Regions from separate parts of the Lentzea sp. NPDC006480 genome, predicted to be linked through region 2. Evidence: riboswitches for the same ligand, from Rfam matches in the RefSeq annotation. Region 2 holds a riboswitch; the other holds the start of a gene.
What was found. A riboswitch is a leader RNA that binds a small molecule or an ion and turns the genes downstream of it on or off. The one in region 2 is predicted to bind S-adenosylmethionine.
Positions count from the first base shown of each region.

Region 1: linked by a shared signal. The riboswitch ahead of ABZX92_RS42005 (methionine ABC transporter ATP-binding protein) and the one ahead of ABZX92_RS31320 (aminotransferase class V-fold PLP-dependent enzyme) in region 2 are both predicted to bind S-adenosylmethionine.

Region 1 covers NZ_JBEXPJ010000217.1:2,376-9,817, reverse strand. The annotation lists gene ABZX92_RS42010 (methionine ABC transporter permease) at 1-647, opposite strand, end outside; gene ABZX92_RS42005 (methionine ABC transporter ATP-binding protein) at 644-1,642, opposite strand; SAM riboswitch class I at 1,859-1,952, opposite strand; gene rsmA (16S rRNA (adenine(1518)-N(6)/adenine(1519)-N(6))-dimethyltransferase RsmA) at 2,041-2,889, opposite strand; gene ABZX92_RS41995 (transglycosylase family protein) at 3,135-4,544, opposite strand; gene ABZX92_RS41990 (TatD family hydrolase) at 4,849-5,670, opposite strand; gene metG (methionine--tRNA ligase) at 5,684-7,442, opposite strand, start outside.
Region 2 covers NZ_JBEXPJ010000104.1:7,996-15,437, reverse strand. The annotation lists gene lspA (signal peptidase II) at 1-435, opposite strand, end outside; gene ABZX92_RS31320 (aminotransferase class V-fold PLP-dependent enzyme) at 459-1,790, opposite strand; SAM riboswitch class IV at 1,828-1,942, opposite strand; gene ABZX92_RS31315 (potassium/proton antiporter) at 2,017-3,504, opposite strand; gene ABZX92_RS31310 (hypothetical protein) at 3,635-3,760, shown strand; gene ABZX92_RS31305 (hypothetical protein) at 3,791-4,009, shown strand; gene ABZX92_RS31300 (TetR/AcrR family transcriptional regulator) at 3,996-4,529, opposite strand; gene ABZX92_RS31295 (SRPBCC family protein) at 4,587-5,048, shown strand; gene ABZX92_RS31290 (class I SAM-dependent methyltransferase) at 5,049-5,609, opposite strand; gene ABZX92_RS31285 (hypothetical protein) at 5,675-6,634, opposite strand; gene ABZX92_RS31280 (hypothetical protein) at 6,634-7,442, opposite strand, start outside.

The sequences.
Region 1 (7,442 bases), on a different contig from region 2:
GCGGCACGGGTGAAGCCGAGCTGGATCAGCGTCGTGAGCACGGCGAGCCACGCCACGGTGCTCCACAGGATCCGGTCGTTGAAGCGCTGGTAGCCCTCGCGGATGGCCAGGTCACCGAGGCCACCGCCACCGATCACGCCCGCCATCGCGGAGTACCCGATCAGGGCGATCACGGTCACGCCGATCGCGTTGATCAGCGCGGGCAGCGACTCGCGGATGAGGACCGAACGCACGATCCGCAGGGTCGAGGCGCCGGTCGTGACCGCGGCCTCGACCACGGTCACGTGCACCTCGGACAGGATGTTCTGCACGAGCCGCCCGACGAACGGGATCGCACCCACGGCCAGCGGCACGATGACCGCCGTGCTGCCGATGGATCCGCCGACGATCAGGCGGGTGACCGACGTGAGCGCCACGAGCAGCACGATGAACGGCATCGAGCGGCCCAGGTCGGTGACGAAGCCGAGAACGCGGTGCAGCGCCGGGTTCGGCCGCAGCCCGCCCTTGGCGGTGAGCTGCAGCCAAACCCCGACGGGAACTCCGAAAGCGGTGGCGATCACGGTGGAGACGCCGACCATGTACAGCGTCTCCCCGGTGGCCTCGACGAGGTAGCTCACCACGTCGGGCCAGGGTGTTGCAGACCTCACGCAGCTACTCCCTGCGGCCCCTTCAGGGACCTCTGCACAGCGCCGCCGGCCTCGCCGATCCACTCCAGCGCGGAGTCGGACCGCTCGCCGTTCAGGCCGAGGCGGAACCGCGCGACCGGGGTCTCGCCCAGGCGCGTCAGGCCGCCACCGACGATGTTCAACTCGACGCCGAACCGGTGCGCCGCCTCGGGCAGCAGGGCGCCGACCGCGGCGAACCCGACGAGCACGACGTCCGCCACGCGGTCGTAGGCGCTCTCGTTGATCGGGTTCAGGTCGACGGCGGGCAGCAACGCGGAGCTCGTGCGGCTGCCGGCGTCGTTGACCAGGTCGAGCACCTTGCCGTGCTCGACGACGCGGCCCTGCTCCAGCACGGCGACGTCATCGCAGATCTTCCGGACCACGCCCATGTCGTGCGTGACGACGAGAACGGTCACACCCAGCTCAGCGCGCGCACGGTCGAGCACGGTCAGCACGGAACCGGTGGTCTCCGGGTCCAACGCTGACGTGGGCTCGTCGGCGAGGAGAACTGACGGGTTCGCGGCGAGTGCGCGCGCCACGGCGATGCGCTGGCGCTGCCCGCCGGACAGCTGGTCGGGGTAGGAGGCGGCCTTGTCGGTCAGGCCGACGAGGTCGAGCAGCTCGCCCACACGGGTGCGGCGCTGCGGTCCGGGGACGCCGGCGGACTCGAGCGGCAGGGCGATGTTGCCGGCGGCGGTGCGCTGCCGGAGCAGCGAATCCCCTTGCGGCACAACGCCGATCTGCCTGCGGGCGGCCCGCAGAGCCGACCCGTCCAGCGCGGTGATGTCCGTGCCGTCGACGCGGATCGCACCCGAGTCGGGGCGCTCCAGCAGCGCGACGCAGCGGGCGAGCGTCGACTTGCCGGCCCCGCTCGGGCCGACCACGCCGAGCACGGTGCCCGCCTCGACGTCGAGGGTCACGCCGTTGAGGGCGTTGACACCCTGGAAGGACTTGGTGAGGTTTTCGACAGTGATCACTTCTGCTCCACGGCTGCACGCGACGGCACACACGCCTCTGGGGCTGTGCGCGATCGGAGTTTCTGCTCAGGTGTGTGCGCCACTCTTCGGCTGAGTGCGCGTCAAAGGACTTTGAAAAGGCGCCTTAGACGAGGTGGCGACGACATGCAGAAGCGGTGCGGCGGCACTGGTCGACGACTCGCCGGCGCGTCAGCATTCGCGTGGTACCCATGTGATCCTCCATCGGTCCTGGCGTTAGCACCTGCCCGCATCCAGCGGGTGGTTGCTGCGACGTCGTAGAGCCAGGTCTCTCAGTCGCTCCGGATGGCATCTAGCAGTCAACCGGACGGACGTTCGGTTGCGCAAGCCAGAATCCGATTCGTTCGACAGATCACACTGTTGGCCGAAGGATCCCCGGCCTAGACCTCCGCGATCCGGATGAAGTCGATCACGCTCAGCTGCTCGCCCCTGGCCTGCGGGTCGATGCCGGCCTTTTCGAGCAGCTCGTCGACGTTGACGTCGTTCGTGGCCGCCCACCCCTTGAGGGCGGCGCGGAGGGTTTTGCGGCGTTGCGCGAAGGCCGCGTCGACGATCCCGAAGAGCCTCTTGCGGTCCACTGTGGACAGCGGATTTTCGTGGCGGTGGAACGAGACCAGGCCCGAGTCCACGTTGGGAGCGGGCCAGAAGACGTTCCTGCCGACCGGGCCGGCTTTCTTGGCTTTGCCGTACCAGGCGATCTTCACGCTGGGGACGCCGTAGATCTTGCTGCCGGGCTCCGCGGCCATCCGGTCCGCGACCTCGGCCTGGACCATGACGAGGCCCTTTTTGAGGCTCGGCAGCTCGTGCAGCAGGTGCAGGACGACCGGGACGGCGACGTTGTAGGGCAGGTTGGCCACGATCGCCGTGGGTTGGACCGGCAGGTCTTCCCGGGTGACCTTCATGGCGTCCTTGAGGACGACGTGCAGCTTGGCCGCGTTCTCCGGGTCCATCTCGCTGACGGTCCGCGGGAGGCGGTTCGCGAGCGGCGGGTCGATCTCGACGGCCACCAGCTGCTTGGCGCTGGGCAGCAGGGCGAGAGTCAGGGAACCCAGCCCCGGGCCCACCTCCAGGACGACGTCGTCCTCGGTGAGGCCGGCCGCGGCGACGATCTTGCGGACCGTGTTGGGGTCGTGCACGAAGTTCTGGCCCAGCTTCTTGGTGGGTCGGATGCCCAGCTCTTCGGCCAGACGTCTCACTTCGGCGGGTCCCAGCAGGCTCACGTCGTGCATTCTCGCAGGCTGGTTGGTGCGCCGGAGGGCGGGTGCCGCACGCTTCCCGCCCTCCAGCGTCGGCGTCACCAGCGGGACTGGTTCGCCTTGGGCATCGACTACGCGATCCGCGCGTGTCGTTGAGGCTCGGGAGTCACGCTAGCCAGGTCAGGGCGGGCATTTCAGCCCCTGGTCTGGACCAAGCAGAAGGCCGCCCCTGGCGAACCAGGAGCGGCCTCATCAAGCCAAAACCAGGGCGGAGCGGTTTACGGCAGGCCCAGCTTCGCGCGGCAGCCCGGCCATGCGCCGTAGGTGCCGCCCGCGCGGTCGCGGAGCTTGGTCGCGATGGCGATCTGCTGTTCGCGGGTGGCCTGGTGCGGGAGGGCGGCGTAGGCGGTGCCGCCGTTCGCGGCCCAGGTGCCCGCGTTGAACTGCAGGCCGCCGTAGTAGCCGTTGCCCGTGTTGATGAACCAGTTGCCGCCTGCCTCGCAGCCGGCGAGGCGGTCCCAGACCGCGCCGTCGGGCAGCGGCTTGGTGCCCACGGTGACCTTCTTGGGCTTCGGCTCCTTGGTGACCTTGCCGCCGATCTTCTCGCGGCTGATCTCCTTGCCGTTCTTCACGGTCACGCGGTAGGTGGCGATCTGCTCGCCGGCCTCGCCGGGGTCGGTGACCTTCTGCTCGCCCGCGTTCATGTTCGGGTCGTTGGTCTTCTCGACCGGCGGGGCGACGGGCTCGTTCACGTTGATGACCGTGACGCCCGTGCGGGAGATGTAGACCTCGGCGCCGGTGGCGAGCTTCACGTCGGTGCCGGAGGCGACCGCGTCCTCGGGGCCGAGCGAGAGGTTCTCGTTCTTCAGCAGCTCGTCGACAGTGACGGCGGTGGTCTGGATCTCGCGGACCGGGTTCGCGCCGTCGAAGAGCTTGATGTTCTTGCGGGTCTTGACCTCGATGTTCATGCCCTCGAGGGGCACGTCCTGCGAGCCGGGAGCGGAGAACCAGGCGCCCTCGACGGGCACGCCCATCTGCTTCGCGGCTTCCTCGACGGTGACCGAGCGGACCCAGTCCTCCTTGGCCTGGCCGTCGATGCTCATCTTGACCATGCGGCCGCGGTCGAGGGTGATCTTGCCGCCGTCGGAGATCGGGGCGTTCAGCGACGGGGACAGGGCGTCGTGCTCACCGACGACGATGCCTTCCTCCGCCAGGACGTCGCCGACCGTGCCCTCGTAGGAGTGGACGGTCTGCAGTGCACCGTCCACGTCGACCGTGAGGGACTTGTCCATCGCCATGGCGGTCACACCGCCACCGGAGATGGAGACGAGAACCGCGGCGACCGCGCCCTTGAGGAAGCGGCGCTTCCAGTTCGTCACGGTCTGGACGAGGACCTGCGGGTCGCCCTTCTCGTCTTCCTCCGACGGGAGGACGAGGGGCGGCATGATCGTCGTCTCGGCGTTGATGAGCCGGATCAGCTCGTCGACGTCGACGTTCGCCGTGGCGAGGAGCTCGTCGGCGTCCGGGCCGAGCACCTCGAGCACGTCCGCGGGCGAGATGCTCAGCGCACCGGCGGGGAAGCTCGGGTGAGGGTCCATGACACCGACTGCGGTGTTCCCGACCGGCGTGAACCAGTCGGTGTCCTCGTTGAAGTCGTACGGAGCGGCAGTTCTGTCGCTTCCAGACACTGGGTCGATACCTCCATTGCGGAAGCTTGGAGGCCACCGCACAGTTGGCGCTGCAAAGATCATTCGAGGGTTGAGCTCGAAGGTTCCCGGCAACTCCTCCTACGTGGTCTCGCTTCTTCGCGCTTCTGGCATGGGTCCCGCCCCGACTGCGGGCGTGCTCCCAACCGACTGGGTCGGTCCGGGTGGCACGGTCACGGGACAGTAACGGGGTCGCGGACGTTGCGCAAACACCCCCGCCGATGTTGTGACCTCAGTCACCCCATGGGGGTAGGAACCCTTTGCTCCGTTCGTCTTACATCGCATCTCAGTGACCAAGTCCGAACACTCGTTGAGCATTACGGGTGACGGCGGAGCAGAGTTCAGAAAGATCTTCGCCACGGAGAGTGGCCAAATCTCGAACTGTGTAATTCACACAATATGGTTCATTCGGCCGCCCCCTGAACGGATGCGGCGTCAGGAACGGGGCGTCCGTCTCCACCAAGAGCTGATCTTGGGGCACCAGCTGAGCCGCCTCGCGCAGCGCACGGGCGTTCTTGAACGTCACCGGCCCCGCGAACGACAGCACGTACCCCGCGTCGACGCACCGCCGGGCGAAGTCCGCGTCACCGGAGAAGCAGTGGAAGACCACAGTGGACGGTGCGCCCTCGGACTCCAGCACCTTCAGGATGTCCTCGTGCGCGTCCCGGTCGTGGATCATCAACGGCTTCCCGACGCGCTTGGAAAGGTCGATGTGCCAACGGAAAGCCTCGTGCTGGGCAGCCGGCGGCGAGTAGTCCCAGTAGTAGTCCAGACCGGTTTCGCCGATCGCGACCACCCGCGGCAGAACAGCGAGCCGCTCCAGTTCGGACTTCTCGGCGTCACCGAAGGAAGAGGTGCGCGTCGGGTGCACGGCCACCGCCGCGTACACCCGCGAGTCCCAAGTGGACGCCTCGGCGGCCCACTGCGCGGCGGCCAGATCGTCCGCCACGGTGATCACGTGCGAGACCCCGGCGGCCTCAGCCCGGTCCAGAATCTCCGCCACGCCGGCCGCGTCCACAGCTCCGCACGCGTCCAGATGCGTGTGAGCGTCGATCACCGGTGCCGGCAGAGCTGCCGGCACCGGCGGTCGTTCCCGCTTGTCAGTCACTTCTTCTCGGGCACTAGTCGGTGACGATCGGCGCGAACTCGGGCCCGGTCTCGCCCAGCTTCGGGTCGAGCTTCCCGAAGAGGGGCGACGGCTTCTCCAGCGGCCGGCCAACCTCGAGCGGCGTCGACTCCCAGCGAGCCTGCTCGCCGGCGTAGTCACCGGTCAGCACCGGGTACGAGCGGTCGGGCACGTCCAGGTCGGTGACCTCGGTCATCTCCGGCTGAGCCGCCCACACGCCCGTGCCGCCCAGCGCCTCGTGCACCTTCTGCGCCGAGTGCGGCAGGAACGGCGTCATCAGCGTGTTCGCGTCCTGCACGACCTGAAGAGCCGTGTGCAGCACCGAGTCACGGCGGTCCGGGTCGTCCTTGAGCTTCCACGGCTCCTGGTCCGACAGGTACTTGTTCGCCGCCGAGATGACCCGCATGGCCTCGCCGGACGCCTGCTTGAACCGCGAGCGGCGCAGGTGCGCACCCACGACGTCGAAGGCCGCCTTCGACTGGCGGAGCAGCTCGTGGTCTGCATCCGTCAGCGCAGTCGCCTTCGGGATCGCGCCGACGTTCTTGTGCGCCATCGAGATCGAGCGGTTGACCAGGTTGCCCCACTCGTTCGCCAGCTCGAAGTTCGTCCGGCGGACGAACTCCTCCCAGGTGAAGTCCGTGTCCTGGTTCTCAGGGCCCGCCACGGAGATGAAGTACCGCAGCGCGTCCGGCCCGAACTCCTTCAGGAAGTCGCCGACGTAGATCACGGTGCCGCGCGACGTCGAGAACTTCGAGCCGCTCATCGTGAGGTACTCCGACGACACGACCTCGGTCGGCAGGTTCAGCGTGCCGAACCGGCCGGGCTCGCCGCCCTTGTCGCCCGCGCCGTTCTGCCCGAGCAGCAGCGACGGCCAGATCAGCGAGTGGAAGACGATGTTGTCCTTGCCCATGAAGTAGTAGCTCTGGGCGTCTCCCGTCCAGAACTCCTGCCAGGCGTCGTCGTTGCCGGAACGACGGGCCCACTCCACGGACGCCGACAAGTAGCCGATCACCGCGTCGAACCACACGTAGAACCGCTTCATCGGCTGGTCGCGCCACCCGTCGAGCGGGATCGGCACACCCCAGTCGAGGTCGCGGGTGATCGCGCGCGGCCGCAGGTCCTTGATCAGGTTCTGGGAGAACTTCAGCACGTTCGGGCGCCAGTCCGTGCGCGTCGACATCCACGAGCCCAGCGACTCGATGAACGACGGCAGGTCCAGGAACAGGTGCTCGGTCTCGATGAACTTCGGCGTCTCGCCGTTGATCCGCGAGCGCGGGTTCTTCAGGTCGATCGGGTCGAGCTGGTTACCGCAGTTGTCGCACTGGTCGCCACGCGCGCCGTCGTAGCCGCAGATCGGGCAGGTGCCCTCGATGAAGCGGTCGGGCAGCGTCCGGCCGGTCGACGGGCTGATCGCGCCCATCTCGACCTTCGGAATGACGTACCCGTTCTTCCACAGCGCGGAGAACAGGTCCTGCACCACCTGGAAGTGGTTGCCGGTCGTCGTGCGGGTGAAGAGGTCGTAGGAGAGGCCGAGGCCCTGCAGGTCAGACGCGATCACACGGTTGTACTTGGTGGCGAGCTCACGAGCCGTGAGCCCTTCCTTCTCGGCCTGCACCTGGATCGGTGTGCCGTGCTCGTCCGTGCCGCTGACCATGAGCACCCGGTGTCCGGACATTCGCATGTAGCGGGAGAAGACGTCGGACGGGACACCGAAACCGGAGACATGACCGATGTGCCGGGGGCCATTGGCGTAA
Region 2 (7,442 bases):
CTTGACCGGGTCGGCACCCTCGAGAAACGCCACGGACAGGACTTTGGTGAGGACGTCCAGGGCCAGCACGCCGACGGCGAGCACGGCGAGGATCTTGGTGCGCGGCTCGGGCAGCGACCCGGTGATCGAGAACTCCGGCTCGACGACGTCGTCCTCGGACACGACGCGCTCGGCGGGTTTCCCGGCGTCCGCCGCCGCGTCCGTTGCCGGGACGGGCTTCTCCTCGGCCGGCTTCTCCTCGACCGCGACCACAGCCACCGCCTCGGTGACGGTGTCGGTGTTGGTCTCAGCGCCGGTGTCGTCGTCATCGTCATCGGCGAGATCGACCCCGACGAACTCGTTCGACTTGCGATCCGCGACCGGCTTCGGCTCGCTGACCTGCTTTTCCGCAGGCTTCTCAGCGACCTCGTCGGCGGCCTTGGACTCGTCACTCACCAGGTCATTGTCCACTACCGGGACTACGCGAGGAACGGCGGCAGGGTTCGGCTGTCGTCCTCGGGCACCCAGCGGCCGTCGCGCTGCGTGTAGGTCCACTTCGGACCCTCGGTCACGAGAGTGCGCAGCGCCGCCACCAGACGATCCACGTGCTCGGCCGTCGTGCCCAGGCCGATCGACGCGCGCACAGCACGTTCCTCGTGCGATCCGGCCTGCTTGACGAGCCGGCCCACGATCACGTGTGCGCAGAACGCCCCGTCGCGGACGCCGATGCCGTACTCGGCGGACAGCGCCGCCGCGAGGAAGCCCGCGTCGAACCCGGAGATCGTGAAGCTGACGACGCCCACCTTGTCGGCGTCGGTCAGGATCGACAGCTCGCGGAAGCCCGGAATCGTGCGCAGGCCGTCGTACAGGCGCGTGAGCAGCTCCTGCTCGTGCGCGACCGTCTGCTCCCAGTGCCGCGACAGGATCTCGCAGGCAGAGGCCAGCGCGTGCACACCGACGACGTTCGGGCTGCCGGCCTCGTGCCGCTCGGGCACCGCGGACCAGGCCACGCCGAGGCGGTCGCCGTGGTCGGTCACCTTGGCCGTCGCACCACCGCCCACCAGGTACGGCTGGGCCTGCTGCAGCCAGTCCGAACGGCCGACGAGCACACCGGCACCGAACGGCGCGTAGATCTTGTGGCCGGAGAACGCGATGTAGTCGACGCCCAGCTCACGCACGTCGATCGGGCGGTGCGGGGCGAGCTGCGCGGCGTCGAGCGCGATCCGCGCGCCGTGCCTGCGGGCGACCTTCGCGAGCTCCGCGACCGGCCACAGCTCCCCCGTGACGTTGGACGCCCCGGTGACGATCACGAGCCGTGGGCCGACCGGGGCGGCGGCCAACGCCCGGTCCAGCGCGACCACAGCAGCGCCGGACGAAGATGGGGCGGGGATGCGCTGAACGTTCGGGCCGCGCCACGGCAGCAGAGCAGCGTGGTGCTCGCTGTCGAACAGCACGACCGCGGTGTTGCGAGGAACGCTGCGCGCCAACAGGTTCAGCGAATCGGTGGTGTTGCGGGTGAAGACGACGGCGTCGGACGAGCGGGCGCCGACGAACTTGCGGATGCGATCCCGCGCCTGCTCGTAGACGCGCGTGGAGACCTGGGAGGCGAACCCGGCACCGCGGTGCACGCTGGCGTACCAGGGCAGCAGCTCGTCGACGGCGTCGCGCACCTCCTGCAGACAGGGGGCCGATGCCGCGTGATCGAGGTTCGCATACGTCACGCGCTCTCCGGTGACGAGCGGAACGCGCAGGTCAGAGCCGACGACAGCCGGAACCGTGGTGACCGTGCCAGGGGTGATCGCGAGCGTCATCGAGCTGCCTCCGAGGCCAGGGGCCCCGTGTCGCGAAGGCCCGCGCTTGACCGGCGCCCCACGCGCCGGACCAGGTCCTCACCAAGGGCACCCCACCGCGGTTGGAGGGTTGCCGGCCAGCAAGCTTGGGCTTGACGCTGGCTCTCATGACCTGCCGATGACGTTAGCGGAGCCTCTCGGCGCTCGTCGACACCCGATCACATGGTGAGAAGCCTCGGAAACCGAGCTAGTCGCCGGTCTCGCCCTTCCACCGTGCGTAGCGACCAGCCCGGTCCACGGCACGTATGCGCCGCTCAGCGGCGTCGCGCGCTTCTTCGGTGGTCACGATGAGCAACTGGTCGTCGACCTGCAGCCGGGTCGTCGGCTGTGGCGTGAAACTCTTTCCGGACCGCACCACGAGGCTCACCGTGGCGCCGCTCGGCAGCCGCAGCTCGGTCATGTAGACGCCGTGCAGCTTCGACCCGCGCTGGATGTGCACCTGCAGCAGCTCGGCGCCCAGCTCGTCCAGCGGCGAGGAGTCGACCTGCACCTCCTGCGCCTCGTGCAGGTTCACCAGCCCGAGCCGGCGCGCGAGGAACGGCAGCGTCGTCCCCTGCACCACCGTGAGCACGATGACCAGCACGAACACCGCGTCGACCAGATTCCGCGCACCCTCGACCCCCTGAATCAACGGGATCAGCGCGAACACGATCGGCACCGCACCACGCAGCCCCGACCAGGAGAGGAACGCCTGCTCCCGCCACGGCACCTTGAACGGCAGCGACGCCAGCAGCACCGACAACGGCCGGGCCACGAAAGTCAGCACCACCCCGGCGATCAGCGCGGGCACCAGTGCGTCGAGCAGTCGTGACGGCGAGGCGTACAGGCCGAGCAAGACGAAGAGCCCGATCTGGGCGAGCCATCCCAGCCCCTCCGCGAACGAGAGGGTGTCGGCGCGGTGCGGCAGGCGGGCGTTGCCGAGCGCCAGAGCGGCGACGTAGGTGGCGAGGAAACCGGACGCGTGCACCAGATCGCCCGCGGTGTAAGCGATCACGCACACCGCGACGGTGGCGAGCGGGTAGAGACCGGTCGAGGGCAGAGCCGCACGTCTCAGCGCCGCCGCACCGAAAACACCGAGCAGCACGCCGATGAGCGCGCCCGCGGCGAGTTCGTAGAGCACCAGCAACGGAGCGGTCCACGAGATCCGGTCCGACGACGCCAGCAGCACCACGGCGATGTAGACCGGCGCGTCGTTGAGGCCTGATTCGAGTTCCAGCGCGCCCGTGAGCCGCGCCCCCACACCTAACGACCGCAGCACGCTGAACACGGCCGCCGCGTCCGTGGACGACAGCACCGCGCCCCACAGCAACGCCATCCGCCAGTCGAGGCCGAGCAGGAAGTGCAACGCCGTGCCGGTGACCGCGACGCTCACCGCAACGGCCACAGTGGACAGTGCGACGCCCAGCCGCAGCGACGACTTCACAGCGTGCCAACGAGTTGTGAGCCCGCCCTCGGTCAGGATCAGCACGAGGGCCGCGATGCCGAGAGACTGCGTCAGGTCGGCGTCGTCGAACTTGATGCCGAACACCGCCTCGCCCAGCAGGACGCCGATGCCCAGGTACAGCAACAACGAGGGCAGGCCGAGCCGGATCGACACCCGCACCGCGATCACCGAGATCAGCAGTACGGCTGCGCCGATGCCCAGCACGGCCGTGATGTCACCCACCTGGACCATTCTGATCGATCACCACCGAATTGGACGAATCAGGCGCGTTAACAACACCAGCCGTTCGCGCCCACTGGGCGCATGCACAGTGGAGCATGTTGATCAGTGGCTCAATCCCTGCCCTGCACGGAGTTGAACCATGAGGATCCTCATCGAGCTGGCGGCCGCCTTGATGGCGACCAGAACCACAGCAGCGCAAGCGGCGGCTCCGGCCGTCCTGGCGGCACCGAACATCAACGTCGCGAACGTCCAGGTGAAGGGCTAGCTCGACGCGGCGGGCTTCACCACGAAGCCGGTGTCGTTCGGCTACGGCGGCGCCACGGGTTACAACGTGATCGCCGACTACCCCGGCGGCGACGCGAACAACGTCGTCATGCTGGGCGGCCATCTCGACAGCGTCCGCGGCAACTTCGTCTACAACGTCCGGGAAGCCGGGTCGCCCGCCCTCGGCACGTGCGCAGGTGGTGACGAGCTCAAGACCGCGGACCCTCGCGGCCTGATCATCGTTTCGTGAGCACCTGCACTGCCTCGTCGAGCACCGGTTCGACGAGGCCGGGCAGGGTCACGTACATCTGCGCCTGGCCGAGGTAGAGACTGAACGCGATCAGCGCGCGCTTCTTCGCGTGCTCCCGGTCGAACCCGAGCTCCTCGAACAGCTCGGTCAGATATCCCAGCCGCCTCTCGGTGACGCGCTTGAGCACCGGCGCGATCACCTCGTTCTCGGCGTTCGCCTGCAACGCCATCTCCACCGAGCCCTTGCGCTGCCGGTCCAGCACCGTCTCGAACAGCGTCTTCAGCTTGTCCTGCGGGGTCTTCTCCGACTCCACCAGTTCGATGACCCGCTCGGTGTGCTCCCGTTCCCACCGCTCGACCGTCGCCTGCAGCAACGCGTCGCGGTTCGGGAAGTGGTGGTAGACGCTCCCCTTCGTCGCACCGGCCCTGGCCGCGAGCGGTTCGACGGCAACGGCCTGCACTCCGCCCTCCGCCAGCGCTCTCAGCGCTATCTCAGTCCAGTCGTCACGAGTGCGGCGCATTTCCGTACGCTAGCGTATGTTTCACCAACATACGGTGCCGTATGGAAGGAGCGTGTCGTGGTTCGCAACGTGCACGAGCGGGAACTGCCGGTCCCCGCAGGACCGTTCGTCGATCGCATCCAGGAGCTGTGGCCGGTGGCGGGCTGGCCGGCGATGAGGTTCGACCGCCCGTTGGGTGTCGGCGCGGACGGCGGGCACGGCCCGATCCGCTACCGCTGCACCGAGTTCGAGCCAGGCGAGTCGATCACGTTCGCCTTCAGCAGCGGAGAGGGCACGCACACGTTGTCGGCGTCGGGAAACGTGCTGAAACACGAGCTGGTCGGCAACTTCAGGCTCGCCACCCGGCTGCGCTGGGCCCTGGTGACCCGCTGGCTGCACGACGCCTGCCTGGAAGACCTCCTCGACAACTTCGAGCGGGCGGCAGGCCGCGAGCCCGTCGCACCGGCGCGGTGGTCGCCCTGGGTCCGACTGGTCCACCGTGCGCTCGGACTGGTCAGCAGCCGGTCGGCTCGCGTCTGATCAGGCCTTGCGCAGCAGCAACTGGGCCTGCTGGAACCGCTCGCCCTCGATCGGCTCCCGGCGCAGCCGCGCCACCTCGGCGAACCCGGACTGACCGGCCACGGCCGCGAGGGCGTCGGGCAACCACCGGTAGGCGAGCGTGACCTTGTGGTCGAACTCCTGCGGCCACGCCTCGTCACCGGCGAAGAAGCCGAGCAGCACGTGCCCGCCCGGCTTCAGCACTCGGGCGAACTCGTCGAAGACCTCCGTGAGCCGTTGCGGCGGCGTGTGGATGACGGAGTAGAACGCGAGGATGCCGCCGAGCGCCGCGTCGTCGATGTCGAGTGCCGTCATCGAGCCCTCGGCGAACCTGAGGCCCGGATGTGCCCGGCGCGCCAGCGCGATCATCTCCGGCGACAGGTCGACGCCGGACACGTCCAGCCCCAGCTCGTGCAGATGCGCGGTCAGGTGGCCGGGCCCGCAGCCGAGATCGGCGACGGGTCCGGCCTCCCCCACGATGTCGGCGAACGCTCTGAGCAACGCGCGTTCCAGCGGCAGCCGGTCGAGGATGTCGCTGAACATCTCGGCGTAGAGGCTCGCGACGGCGTCGTAGGCGATTTTGGTGTCGTGCAACGTGGACTGGTCGGTCACTCACCCACCGTACTGAGGGCGCAGCGCGCCTGGACCGGCGTGTAGGTGCCGTCGTGGTCGGCGCCATCGTTGTGCGTGCCGCCGTACAACGACCCGTCGTCCGCGAACTCCTCGTAAACGGCGGTGACCGGCGGCTGTTCAACATCACCGTGGACACGCCAAACGCTTGCCCCGTCCGGTGTCAGGCCGAGGACATCGCCCGACGAGGTGACGTCCGTGGCCTCGGCCGAACCGGTCAACGTGCGTACGACGTTGCCTTGCAGATCCCACTCCACGCCGACCGTGCCGGCGCCTCTGGACAAGCCGACGACACGGCCGTTCCGGATGGCGCGGACCTCCGTTTCGGTATGGCCGGGTAACGGTCGCAAGAGGGTGCGGATGCCGTTCTCGTCCCACACGTAGGCCTGCGCCGCCTCCTCGGCCAGGCCGTACCGCCAAGCGGCCACCCGGCCCTGGTCGTCGATGCCCGCGACGGTCCAGCTCGCGTCGTCGTCGGTGCCGGAGAGCGTCCGGGGCACCGATGAGTCCGCGGGCCAGATCGCCAACCGGCTGCCGGAACTCCCCACCGCGACCCCGCCGGCGTTGATCGCCGCAGCCCACGCGGAGCCGGCCCCGGGTAACGGGTCCAGCTCCACCCCACCGCGAGAAGCGTGGCCGTCCGCGGAGTTGACCAAGACGGTGCCGGAGGCGTTCACGTCGTCCGGGAACTGGCCCGGTTCCAGCGGCACCGACTGCACGGAACCGTTGTGCCACAACAAAGCCACGTCCTGCCATGCCGGAGCGGCACCGTAACCGAGGACGTAGCTGCCGTCGGCCGCCGCGCCGGTGATCGCCGCGAAACGCGTGCCGGCGGGCAACGGCAGATCCGCCGACGCCCACGAGCAGGCCGCCGCGGAAGCAGAACCCGGTGCGAACAAAGCGGATGCGGCCAGAGCAACGACCAGCAGAGCTCTCATCACGCATTGCCCGAGCAGTCGAACATGAGCGGCGTGCGGTAGGTCTCGTCTCCCCACGTGCCGTAGACATCGTCCCCGTCGGTGAACGACAGCTGGTTCGGCCCGGTCGAGTGGTTCACCTCGAAACCGCTGTCGGGGTCGAACCACACCAGGATGCCCGCGTAGTTCTGGGACAACACGTGGCCGCGGGAGTTCACCGCCACCGGCGAGGCGAAGTACGGGTAGCTGGCCGTGATCTCGCCGGAAGTGTTCCAGCGCACCGCCCTCGCGTCCTCGGTACCGGCGTCGGCGGTACCGACGGCATACGTGCCGCCGACCGCGGTCACCTCGGCCGTCGCACCGAGAGAGATCGCGCCGGACGCTCCGATCCAGTACTTGCCACCGGAGTTCGACCCGAGCACCGAGCCGTCGTCCGCGATGCCGGCCAGCGTCCAGGACTCGTCGGTGCCCGGTACCCGTTGCGGCGTCGCGGAACCCGCCGGCCACACCACCGGCTTGCCCTTGGACGTGCCGAGCGCGTCGCCGCGCTCGTTGAGGTAGAGCCCCTGAACCTCGTACTCGCCCGGTAAGCCCTGCAGGCCTTGGTAGACGCCGTCCGCGGAGCCGTCGTCGTGCCAGCGCGACGCCGCCTTGGAGAACGTCGAGTTCAGCAGCACCGTGCCGGACGAGTTCACGTCCGCGGCCCCGACGACGCTCCGGAAGAAGGACAGCTGCTTGACCTCCTGCCCGTCCTTCCACAGCAGCACTGTCGAGCCGTACATCGACTGGAACGACCCGTTGCCGACCGCGTACGAGCCCGCCGCGGCCG